DNA from 2 places in the Nonomuraea sp. NPDC049695 genome. Region 1 is predicted to be linked to the other one. Evidence: riboswitches for the same ligand, from Rfam matches in the RefSeq annotation. Region 1 holds a riboswitch; the other holds the start of a gene.
What was found. A riboswitch is a leader RNA that binds a small molecule or an ion and turns the genes downstream of it on or off. The one in region 1 is predicted to bind thiamine pyrophosphate.

Region 1 (5,867 bases):
GACGTGCACCACGTTGGGGTGCGAGAGGCTGGCGACCGACTTGGCCTCGCCGATGAACCTCCTGACGAACGCCGGGTCCTCGGCGAGCGAGCGGTGCATGACCTTCAGCGCCACCGTCCGGTCCAGCCGGACGTCCAGCGCGAGGTAGACCGTCGCCATACCGCCCCGGGCGATCCGGCTCTCGATGCGGTAGCGTCCGTCGAGAAGCCGCCCGACCAGGGGGTCCGCAGTCGTCGTGTCCACCCCGCTGAGTTTACGGGCGTTTTGCCATCGGCAGGGCCTTGCCGCCCTAAACCGATGCGGAGACGTTCCTGTCGAACGCCCCCGCGCCCACGTCCGCACCAGGCGCCTCAGAGGTGCTCGGCGCCTTGAGCAAGCGGTCTCTCAGGGGGTCATCGGGGAGGACGCCTCGGCGTAGCGCCTGCGTGGGATGCGTCCGGCCAGCCGCGCCAGCCGTCCCGCGACCACGGCCCCCTTCATGGCCGCCGCCATGAGGTCGGGCCGCTGCGCCCTGGTCACCGCGGTGGCCAGCAGCACGGCGTCGCAGCCGAGCTCCATCGCCAGCGCGGCGTCGCTCGCAGTGCCGATGCCCGCGTCGAGCACCACCGGCACCGACGCGGCCTCGACGATCAGCTCGATGTTGTGCGGGTTGCGGATGCCGAGGCCCGAGCCGATCGGCGCGCCCAGCGGCATCACGGCCGCGCAGCCCGCCTGCTCCAGCCTGCGGGCCAGCGCGGGATCGTCCCCGATGTACGGCAGCACCACGAACCCGTCGGCCACCAGCCGCTCGGCCGCGTCGAACGTCTCGATCGGGTCGGGCAGCAGCGTCCGCTCGTCGGCGATGACCTCGAGCTTGACCCAGTTCGTGCCGAGCGCCTCCCTGGCCAGCCGCGCCGTCAGCACGGCCTCGCCCGCGGTGAAGCAGCCGGCCGTGTTGGGCAGCACCTTGATGTCCCGCCTGCGCAGCACGTCGAGGACCGAGCCGGGGGCATCGGGGTCGAGCCGCCGCATGGCCACCGTGGTGATCTCGGTGCCGGACGCGGCCAGCGCCTGGTCGAGCACGTCGAGCGAGGGAGCGCCGCCGGTCCCCATGATGAGCCGGGAAGCGAACTTCTCCCCGGCGATGATCAGATCATCCACCTTGCACCGCCGTCAGAACCTCCACCCGGTCACGGTCGCTGAGCGCCGTCGTCTCCCACGAGCTCCGCGTGACCACCTCGTCGTTCACGGCCACGGCCACCCCGGTGGTGGCCGAGGTCAGTCTGTGTACGGCCTGCGCCACGGTCATGCCGTCGGCCACCTCGTGCGCGGCCCCGTTGATCGTCACAATCATGAAATTTCCCGAAACCTTCCAGGCGCGCACAACGCCGCCAGCTCGCCCTCTTCGCCCCGCAGGATGTCGGCCGTCAACGGCGCCAGCAGCACGCCGCCCCGGTGGTGCCCGGTGGCCAGCGCGAGCCCCGGGGTGCCGCTCGGGCCGATGACGGGCAGGTTGTCCGGCGTGCCCGGCCGCAGCCCGGCCACCACGTCGGCGACCTCCAGCTCGGTGACGCCCGGCACCAGCTCCCTGGCGTCCCGCAGCAGTTCGTACAGCCCGCCCGCGGTCACCCGGGTGTCGAACCCCATCTCCTCCTGGGTCGCCCCGACCACCAGCTCGCCGTCACCCCGGGGGACGAGGTAGACCGGCGTGCCGTGCACGGTGCCGCGTACGCAGCGGGTGAGCAGCGGCTGCGGGGAACGCAACCGCATGATCTGCCCCTTGACCGGCCGCACCGGCACCTCTGCCAGCCCGGCGCTCCACGCCCCGGCCGCCAGGACGACCCGCTCCGCCGGTATCTCGCCGCCTTGGTCAAGGCGTACCCCTGTGACCCGGCCGCCGCCGTCGCGCAGCAGCTCGCCGGCGCGGGCCCGTACCAGCGGGACTCCCAGGCGGTCGAGGGCGGCGAGCAGCGCCGCCGTCACCCGCCGCGGGTCCACCCAGGCGTCGCCGGGAGCCAGCAGCCCGCCCCGCACGGAGGGCGCCAGCATGGGCTCCAGGCGGCGGCACTCGCGCCCGCTCAGCCGCTCGACGGGCAGCTCCAGCTTCTCCATGTACGCGGCCAGCTCGTCCAGCGCCGCCAGGTCGTCTGCCCCGAACGCCACGTCGAGCGTCCCGTCGGAACGCAGGTCCAGGGCCTCGACGCCCGCCAGGCCCGCGTCGGCGGCCAGCTCGGCGGCGAAGCCGGGCCAGCGGCGCAGCGACGCCGCGCCCAGCCGCAGCAGCGGCGCCTCGGTGTAGGAGACCTCGCTGACCGGCGCCAGCATCCCCGCGGCCGCGTGCGAGGCGCCCGAGGCAGGGGCGGGGTCGACGAGGGTGACCGGCCGCCCGTCGCGGGCCAGCCGCCAGGCCACGGAGAGCCCGACGACCCCGGCGCCCACGATCACATCCATCCGCGCTCCCTTCGCCGGCATGATCCGGATCAGGTGTCTTGCGGTCGAAGGCCCGGTGAAGCCTTCCTCTCAGCCCGGTTACGGCCGGACTCCCGCGCGTCTTTCCGCCTCCAGCCTACGGCCTCGGCGCGACGGCCCGGCACCGCCCCCGTTATGGTCATGAACGTGAATCATGTCGTGGTGGTAGGAGCCGGCCTGGCCGGGGTGCGCACCGTGGAAGCGCTGCGCGGACGCGGTTTCGGCGGAAGGATCACGCTGATCGGTGAGGAGCGCCATCGCCCCTACGACCGCCCGCCGCTGTCCAAGGCCGTGCTGTTCGGCGACGCCGACACCAGCTACGTCGGCACCGACCTGGCCGCGATCGACGTGGACTTCCGCCCGGGCGTCAGCGCCAAGTCGCTGCGCCAGGGCGTCGTCGAGACCACCGAGGGCGAGGTGCGCTACGACGGGCTGGTCATCGCCACCGGGGCCGAGCCGATCAGGCTGCCCGGCGACGGCCCGCAGCACGTGCTGCGCACGATCGACGACGCCCACGAGCTCAGGGCCATGCTCGTCACCGGCGCCCGCGTCGCCGTCATCGGCGCGGGCTGGATCGGCGCCGAGGTGGCCACCGCCGCCCGCCGCGCCGGCTGCGCGGTGACGGTCATCGAGGCCGGTCCCGCGCCGCTCGCGGCCGCCGTCGGCGCCGAGATCGGGGCCCGCACCCAGCGCTGGTACGACGAGATCGACCTGCGGCTCGGCACCATGGTCGACTCCGTGGACGAGGGCGGCGTGCGCCTGGTCGGCGGCGAGTTCGTGGAGGCCCACGTGGTCGTCACGGGCATCGGCGTCCGCCCGGCCGTCGAATGGCTCACCGGCGCCGACATCGACCTGCACAACGGCGTGGTCGTGGACGAGCACCTGCGTGCCTCGCTGCCCGACACGGTCGCCGTCGGCGACTGCGCCGCCTGGTGGTCGCGCCGCTGGCAGACCAGGCTCAGGGTCGAGCACTGGGACACCGCGCTCAACGCCCCCGAGGTCGCCGCCGCGAGCCTGCTGGGCGAGGACGTGGCCTACGATCCCGTTCCGTACTTCTGGTCGGAGCAGTTCGGCCACATGGTGCAGTACGCCGGCCATCATCCGGCGGGGGAGCGGCTCGTCTACCGCGGCGACCCGGAGGGCAAGTGGTCGGCCGTCTGGCTCACCGCCGACGACGCCCTCGCCGCGGTGCTCGCCGTGGACCGGCCGCGCGACCTCGTACAGGGGCGCCGGATCATCGACGCGGGGCACCGCCTCGACGTGGAACGCCTGGTAGATCCAGATGTCCCCCTACGGGATTGTGTTGTTTGAGCAAGCACGCCATGTGGTAGTTGTGGTTTCGTGACGCTTTCTGTTGCACAGATCGACCGGGAGACCGACCAGCTCGTAGAAGAGTGGCTCACTCTCCCCGAAGTGGCCTCGCGCCTTGACCTTTCGATCGGGCGGGCCAAGCAACTCCTCAAGGACCACAAGCTGCTCGGCGTGCGCCGCGGCAGCGGCGGGCCGCAGGTGCCTGCGGTGTTCCTCGACGGAAAGGACGTGATGAAGGGCCTGCCCGGCACGCTGACCGTGCTGCAGGATGCCGGCTTCGACGATGTCGAGTCGCTGCGCTGGCTCTTCACCCCAGACGAGTCGCTCCCGGGGTCGCCCATCCAGGCGATCAAGGCCGGCCGTCATACGGAGGTCAAGCGGCGTGCCCAAGCCCTCGGTTTCTGAGGCGCGCCTCTATCTCTGCACCGACGGCCGCCGCGACCGCGGCGACCTGGCAGAGTTCCTCGATTCGGTGCTGGCCGCCGGCGTGGACATCATCCAGCTGCGGGAGAAGGGCCTGGAGGCACGCGAAGAACTCGCACTCCTCGAAGTCTTCCGCGACGCCTGCGACCGGCACGGCAAACTGCTGGCCGTCAACGACCGGGCGGACATCGCCTACGCCGCCCGGCCCGACGTGCTCCACCTGGGGCAGGACGACCTTCCTGTGACGGTCGCGCGAGAGATACTCGGCGACGACATCGTCATCGGCCGGTCCACCCACTCCGCCGCCGAGGCTTCCGCCGCGGCCGTGGAGCCGGGCGTCGACTATTTCTGCTGCGGCCCCGTCTGGCCCACGCCCACCAAGCCGGGCCGCCCGGCCCCCGGCCCGCCGCTGCTCAGGCACGCGGCCGCGCTGGAGACCGCACGGCCGTGGTTCGGGATCGGCGGCATCGACCTCACCAATCTGGACGAGGTGATGTCGTACGGGGTGAGCCGGGTGGTGGTCGTACGCGCGATCACGGAAGCGGAGGACCCGGGGGCGGCCACGGCGGAGTTCGCCAAGCGCCTGTCCTCCCGCTGACCCCGCAGGCCGCCCTGACGCGGCCACCCGTGTCCCCATCCACCCCATCCACCTTGTGCCGAGGCGTCCGCCACCCCGCGGGCGCCTCGGGCCACGAGCTCGTGACGGACTCGATGACGGCGGCTCGACTGGCGCGGCTGCGGTGACGGCGGCTCGACTGGCGCGGCTGCGGTGGCTCCGCGCTTGCCGGCGCGACGGTGGCCCCGTGATGCCGCCGCGGTCGCCGTGAAGCGGCACCGCCTGCCGCAGACGCCGCACCGCCCGGCCCCGGATCGGCGCGCGCATCGCCCTCGGAGGCGTCGGTGCCGAAGGCGGTGGTCGCGAGTGTGAGCGCGGCCGCGACGGCGATGCCCTGGCGTGCGCGGCGCACCCGGCAGAGGGCCGAGCCCCTGGGCGGAGACGCAGCTACGCGTCAGGTGTTGCGGGAGGTGGCGGCGATGGCGAGCTCCGTCAGCGCCGTGCGGGCCTCGGCCGTGACCGGCGCCTCGTCGAGCGCCGACAGCGCCCTGCCCAGGTAGTCGCCGATCAGGTCCTCGCACTCCCGCAGCGCACCGGTGTCGTCGATGATCCGCCGCAACGTCTCCACCCCGCGCTCGTCCAGCTCAGGGTCGCCCAGCAGCCGCCGCACGGTGGCCGCGTCGGCGGGGGAGGCGGCCGCCAGGGTGCGGGCGACGAGCATCGTCCGCTTGCCTTCGCGCAGGTCGTCCCCAGCGGGCTTGCCCGTCTGCGCCGGGTCGCCGAACACGCCCAGGATGTCGTCCCGGAGCTGGAACGCGATCCCGACCTGCGTGCCGTACCCCGTGCAGAGCTCGTCCATCCATGGCATGAGCTTGCCGACGGCGAGCACCAGCCCGAGCCTGAGCGGCTGCTCCACCGAGTATTTGCCGCTCTTGAACAGCGCCACCCGCAGCGCCGACTCGAACGTGTTCTCCCCGTGGGCCTGCTCCAGCAGGTCGAGGTATTGTCCGCACATCAGCTCGGTGCGCATGTGGTCGTGCACCGGCTGGGCCGCCGCCAGCGACTCGGGCGCCAGGCCGCTGGTGCGCCACATCTCGCCCGACCAGATCAGCAGCAGGTTGCCCAGCAG
Region 2 (5,867 bases), on a different contig from region 1:
GAGTGACTCTTCGCTGGTTCCGCGTACTTTTACGTGGGAAAACCTTGGCCGAGAGTCTTCACTGCCGCAGGGTTCGACGTAGCGTTTATGACAACCGAAGGAAGAGGGCAAAGTGTCTGAGGACGACCGGACGCGGGCCATGCGGTCACCAGGCGACGGCCGCCCGCTGCCACCGAAGCCCAGCGACGGGCGGCTGCGTTCAGGGGGTGCGCCTGCCCATGAGAGTCCGTTCGGGGGGCCGGGCGCGCCCACGCACAAGCTTCCTGCAGCTCCGCAGGGACCCCCTTCGGATGCTCCGCCCAAGGGCGGGCGCGTGTACGGCAAGGCCCGCGCTGGTAATAGTCCGGTGCGGCCGCTGCGCTCCAAGGGCGATGAGCCGGCTGGTCCCGCGGGACCGCGCTTGCGGCTCTCCGGCAGGACGATTCTGAAGATCGTGGCTGGGGTGCTGGTCGTCCTGCTCGTGGCGGCCGTGGGTCTGTTCTTCTGGATCAACTCCAGGATCACCGGCATCGACGGCGTGCTGGACGATTACCAGGGCCGTATCGCGGACACCCCCGGCACCAACTGGCTGCTCGTCGGCTCCGACAGCCGCAAGGGCCTGTCGGCCGCGGAGCGGAAGAAGCTGGCCACCGGTAAGGCCGTCGGGCAGCGTACGGACTCGATGATGCTGCTGCACATTCCCGACACCGGCGACAAGCCGACGCTGGTGAGCCTGCCGCGCGACTCGGCGGTCACCATCCCCGGCAAGGGGCGCGACAAGCTCAACGCCGCCTACAACGGCGGGCCGCAGCTCCTGGTCCGCACCGTGGAGTCGGTCACCGGAGTGCACGTCGACCACTACATGGAGATCGGGTTCGCCGGGTTCGTGAACATCGTGGACGCCATCGGCGGGGTCGAGATCAACGTACGGGCCGCCGTGGACGACCCGAAGGCGGGGCTCAAGCTGAAGAAGGGCACCCAGGTGCTCAACGGCGCCCAGGCCCTGGGATACGTGCGGACCCGCAAGGGCGGCGCGCTGCCCGACTTCGAGCGGACCAAGCGGCAGCGGCAGTTCCTGGGCGCGGTCGTGAAGAAGGCGGCCAGTCCCGGGGTGCTGATCAACCCGTTCACCTCGATCCCGCTGGCGATGAGCGCCACTGACGCGGTCGCCGTCGACTCGGGGACGGGCGCGTTCGACATGCTGTCGCTGGGGCTGGCGATGGGCGACAGCCCGGTGACGACGGTGGTGCCGTTCGGCGGGAACGAGACCGTCCCGAGCGGCGGCACGGCGGTCAAGTGGGACCGCACCAAGGCCCTGGCCCTCTTCGACGCTCTCAAGAGCGACAAGCCGGTCCCCCAGAGCATCATCGACAGCAACTGAGCACTAACCTGCCGGCCATGGCCATCTCGGAGAGACTGCACGCCATCGGCCGTCCGCTGCTCCAGGCGCAGCTGGAGCATCCCACCGTGGCCGGCATCGGGCGGGGCGACCTGCCCGAGCCGGTGTTCAGGTCGTGGCTGGAGCAGGACTACCTGTTCCTGCTCGACTACGTACGGGTCTTCGCCCGGCTGGCCTGGCAGGCTCCGGCCGGGCACCTGGGTGACCTGGTGGACCTGGCGCACACCACGTACCACGACGAGCTGAGCCTGCACAGGTCGCTGTCGGCGGAGTTCGGGGCCGATCTGGAGGGGGCGGTGAAGGGGCCGGCGTGTGCGGCGTACACGGCGTTCCTGCTGGAGTCCGCGGCGTCGTACGGGGAGGGGCTGGCTGCGCTTTATCCGTGTATGTGGGGATATTCGAGTCTTGGGCGGATATTGGCGGAGAATCCGCCCGATGAGCCGAGATATCGGGCCTGGGTGGACACGTACGCGGATCCGGGGTTCGAGGCGCTGACCGTGCGGATCGCGCAGATGATCGACGAGGCGGAGCCGGACCCGGTGCGGGCGGAGGCGCTGTTCGCCGAGGGTATGGCGCACGAGCTGGCCTTCTGGAACGTCCCGTAGCCGCCGTACGCTGGTGGCATGCCGGAACTTCCTGAAGTGGAGTCTCTCACCCACTTCCTGCGCGAGCGGGCCGTGGGACGTACGGTTCTCGGGATCGACGTCGTGGCCATCCAGGCGCTCAAGACGTTCGACCCGCCCGTGACCGCGCTCGGCGGGCTGACCGTCACCGGCGTGTCGCGGCACGGCAAGTTCCTCGACCTCGACTGCGACGGCCTGCACCTGGTCATCCACCTGGCCAGGGCGGGGTGGCTGCGCTGGCGCGACGACCTCTCGGGCGCGAAGCCGGTGCGTCCCGGCAAGGGGCCGCTCGCGGTACGGGTCCGGCTGGCGCCCGACGACGAGGGGCCGGCGCCCGGATTCGAGCTGACGGAGGCGGGGACGCAGAAGCGCCTCGCCGTCTATGTCACGAAAAATCCGGAGGACATCCCCGGCATCGCCTCTCTCGGCCCCGACCCCCTCCACGAGTCCTTCACCGTCGACGCGCTCAAGCGCATCGTGAGCGGCAACCGCACCCAGATCAAGGGGCTGCTGCGCGACCAGAAGGTCATCGCGGGCATCGGCAACGCGTACTCGGACGAGGTGCTGCACGCGGCGAGGATGTCCCCGTTCAAGATCGCGTCTTCGTTGACGGACGCCCAGATCGCCGACCTGCACGAGGCCATCGTCACCACGTTGGGCGAGGCGGTGGAGCGGGCGCACGGGCTGGCGGCCAAGGACCTCAAGGCGGAGAAGAAGTCCGGGCTGCGCGTCCACAACCGCGCGGGGCAGCCGTGCGACGTGTGCGGTGACACGATCCGCGAGGTGTCCTTCGCCGACTCGTCCCTGCAGTACTGCCCCACCTGCCAGACCGGTGGCAAGCCACTCGCGGACCGGCGCCTGTCTCGCCTGCTGAAATGAGCTGCGGTCTGGTTACTTCTCAGCAGCTCGGTTCTCTCTTGTAACCGATCGGGTCGTCGGCGAACATGGGCACCGTGGAATCACCCGATCGCTGCGACAGCACCATGGAAGACGACTACGACGTACGCCAGTGGGACACGCGCGAGGACTGCGAGGTCCGTCAGATACTCGACCGCATCGCGGACAAGTGGTCGCTGCTCGTGATCGCGCTGCTCGACTGTCAGAGCCTGCGTTTCACCCAGCTCCGCCGCGAGATCGACGGCGTCAGCCAGCGCATGCTCAGCGTGACCCTGCGCCAGCTCGAGCGCGACGGCCTGGTCACCCGTACGGTCCACCCCGTCGTGCCGCCCAGGGTCGACTACGCGCTCACGCCGCTCGGCCGTACGCTTCATCAGACCATCAAGACGCTGGTCACCTGGACGGAGGAGCACCAGCAGGAGATCGCCGCCGCGCGTGCGGCCTACGATGAGAGACGCGAGATGATGGAGTCATGACCGTTCCTGAGATCGAGGCCAGTGCAGTTCCCGACGACGCCTACCTGCTCGACGTCCGAGAGCAGGAGGAGTGGGTCGCGGGGCACGCGCCCGAGGCAGTCCACATCCCCATGACCCAGATCCAGGGGCGGGTGGACGAGGTGCCCGGCGACCGCACGGTCTACGTCGTCTGCCGGGTGGGTGGCCGGTCCCTTCAGGTGGCGGCCTGGCTCAACCAGCTCGGGCGCGACGCGGTCAACGTCGGCGGCGGCATGCAGTCGTGGGAGTTCGCGCGCCGCCCGATGGTGAGCGAGACCGGGCAAACGCCCTTCGTTGCGTAAAAAGCTCCAAAAGCGGGCGTAAAGCCTCCCTGTGGCATTTCAGCCGCCACTAGGGCATGATGAGGGCGCCAACTTCAGATCGTCGCGGGAGCTCGGGGTTCGCCGGGCTGAGAGGGCAGCAGAGATCCGCTGCCGACCGCCTGAACCTGTCCGGGTAATGCCGGCGTAGGGAGTGTGCGATGACGCATGTCGCCGACGAAGTTCCCCTGACCCTCGAGGGCAGGCCGCCGAAGACGCTGGGCGTACTCGACCAGGGTGCGCTCTGGGCGAACCTCGGCGTCAGCCTCCTGGGCTTCTCCGGGGCGCTGCTCCTGCTCGACCCGCTCCAGGGCGCCCCGCTCAGCCTGGCCGCCGCGCTGGTGGCCGTCGTGGTGGGCAGCCTCGTCGGCACGGCCATGGTCGGCCTGTCCGCCGTCCCCGGCACGCGGACGGGGCAGCCCGCGATGGTGCTGCTGCGGGGGCTGTTCGGGGCGAGGATCTCGTACGTGCCCACGGTGCTGAACATCGTGCAGATGATCGGCTGGGGCGCGTTCGAGCTGTGGGTGATCGCCAAGGCGGCCGGCGCGATCTTCGGGGCGGTGCCGTACCAGGTGTGGGTGATCGCGGCGGGGGCGCTGACCACCGCGCTCACCATCTGGCCGCTCGGGTCGGTGCGGATCCTGCGGCGGTACGTCACCATCGGGGTGATCGTGTCGCTGGTCTGGTTCGCCTGGTTCTTCCTGACCCGGGCGCCCGTGCACACGGGTGGGTCCTGGGCGGCGTTCGCCCCGGCCGTGGACTACGTGATCGCGCTGTCGGTGTCGTGGGTGCCGATGGCGGCGGACTTCGCCCGGCACTCCCGGTCGAGCGGGGCCGCGTTCACCGGCGTGGTGGGCGGGTACACGCTGGCGCAGGTGGCCTGCCTGGGGCTCGGCGTGTACGCGGTGGCCATGGCCGGGGCGGACGCGGTGCAGGCCGACGGGACGTCGGTGTTCGGCCCCTTCGTCGCGGTGCCGTTGGGCGCGCTGTTCTTCGCGATCCTGGTGCTGCGCGAGACCGACCAGTCATTCGCCAACGTCTACTCCACCACGGTCTCGCTGCAGAACCTGATGCCGCGCGTGGACCGGCGCATCTTCTCCACCGCCATCGGCGTGCTGACCGTCGCGATCGCCCTGTTCGTGGACGTCAACTCGTACGGGGCGTTCCTCGGCGTGATCGGGGCGGTGTTCGTGCCGATGTTCGCGGTGCTGGCCGTGGACTACTTCGTGCTGGGCGGCTCGCGCAGCTGGAACACCGAGGAGCACGCGCCTTCGCGCTGGTCGAGGCTGGTGCCGTGGGCCCTCGGCTTCGTGGCGTACTGGCTGACGACCTCCACGCCCACGCTCCCGCAGTGGGACGCCTACTGGCAGTCGGTCCGCGAGGCCATCGGCTTCGCCCGGCAGCCGTGGATGAACGGGGCGCTCGGCGCGGCCGTCGTGGCCGCGCTGGTCACCCTGCTCATCGGCGTGTTGACGCGCGCTGCTCGACGTTGAGCAGGTGCTGCTTGGCCGCCGTGCCGCCCGCGTAGTCGCCGAGCCCGCCGTCCTCGCGCACCACCCGGTGGCACGGCACGACCACGCACACGGGGTTGGAGGCCAGCGCGTTGCCGATCGCCCGGAGCGCGCGCGGCCTGCCGATGCTCGCGCCGATCTCCTCCAGGGTCGTCGTCGTGCCGTACGGGATCGCCGTCGCCTTCTGCAGCACCGTGCGGGCGAACGGCGTGGCCAGCGTCAGGTTCACCGGTGTGGCGAACGCGCGCAGGCGGCCGGAGAAGTAGGCGTCCAGCTCCCTGCGCACCGGGTCGAGCCGGCGCGCGTCCTGCCCGATGAACGTGCCCACATGCCTGCTGAGCAGCTCGAACACGTTGTTCTCCGGCTCGAAGCTGCACGCCACGATGCCCTTGCCCGTCACCGCGAGCACCAGCCTGCCGACGGCGCCGTCATAGGTGCCGAACGCGATGTCAGGGGGTGTCTCACCTCGATAGGTGCTGGAGGTCACGCGCAACAGGGCCTCGAGATCGCCACTCGACATGGCCCCCCACCCCTCCCCACCCACCGAGAATCGCCGTGACCGCAGCGTATCGGACGGATCGCCCGACGGACCCACCTTGCCACGTGCACTATGGAGGAGTGGGGGACGAATGGGCCGGGAGTGA

Region 2: linked by a shared signal. The riboswitch ahead of AB0J64_RS50325 (cytosine permease) and the one ahead of thiO (glycine oxidase ThiO) in region 1 are both predicted to bind thiamine pyrophosphate.

Annotation. Positions count from the first base shown of each region.
Region 1 covers NZ_JBFANV010000062.1:33,519-39,385, forward strand. The annotation lists gene pknB (Stk1 family PASTA domain-containing Ser/Thr kinase) at 1-243, opposite strand, end outside; gene AB0J64_RS38670 (thiazole synthase) at 385-1,140, opposite strand; gene thiS (sulfur carrier protein ThiS) at 1,133-1,333, opposite strand; gene thiO (glycine oxidase ThiO) at 1,330-2,430, opposite strand; TPP riboswitch at 2,420-2,536, opposite strand; gene AB0J64_RS38685 (FAD-dependent oxidoreductase) at 2,590-3,759, shown strand; gene AB0J64_RS38690 (Rv2175c family DNA-binding protein) at 3,790-4,164, shown strand; gene thiE (thiamine phosphate synthase) at 4,142-4,780, shown strand; gene AB0J64_RS38700 (polyprenyl synthetase family protein) at 5,193-5,867, opposite strand, start outside.
Region 2 covers NZ_JBFANV010000115.1:6,536-12,402, reverse strand. The annotation lists gene AB0J64_RS50350 (LCP family protein) at 434-1,360, shown strand; gene AB0J64_RS50345 (transcriptional regulator) at 1,378-1,983, shown strand; gene AB0J64_RS50340 (DNA-formamidopyrimidine glycosylase family protein) at 2,002-2,880, shown strand; gene AB0J64_RS50335 (helix-turn-helix domain-containing protein) at 2,955-3,374, shown strand; gene AB0J64_RS50330 (rhodanese-like domain-containing protein) at 3,371-3,694, shown strand; TPP riboswitch at 3,769-3,884, shown strand; gene AB0J64_RS50325 (cytosine permease) at 3,874-5,205, shown strand; gene AB0J64_RS50320 (methylated-DNA--[protein]-cysteine S-methyltransferase) at 5,171-5,743, opposite strand; gene AB0J64_RS50315 (PAS domain S-box protein) at 5,842-5,867, shown strand, end outside.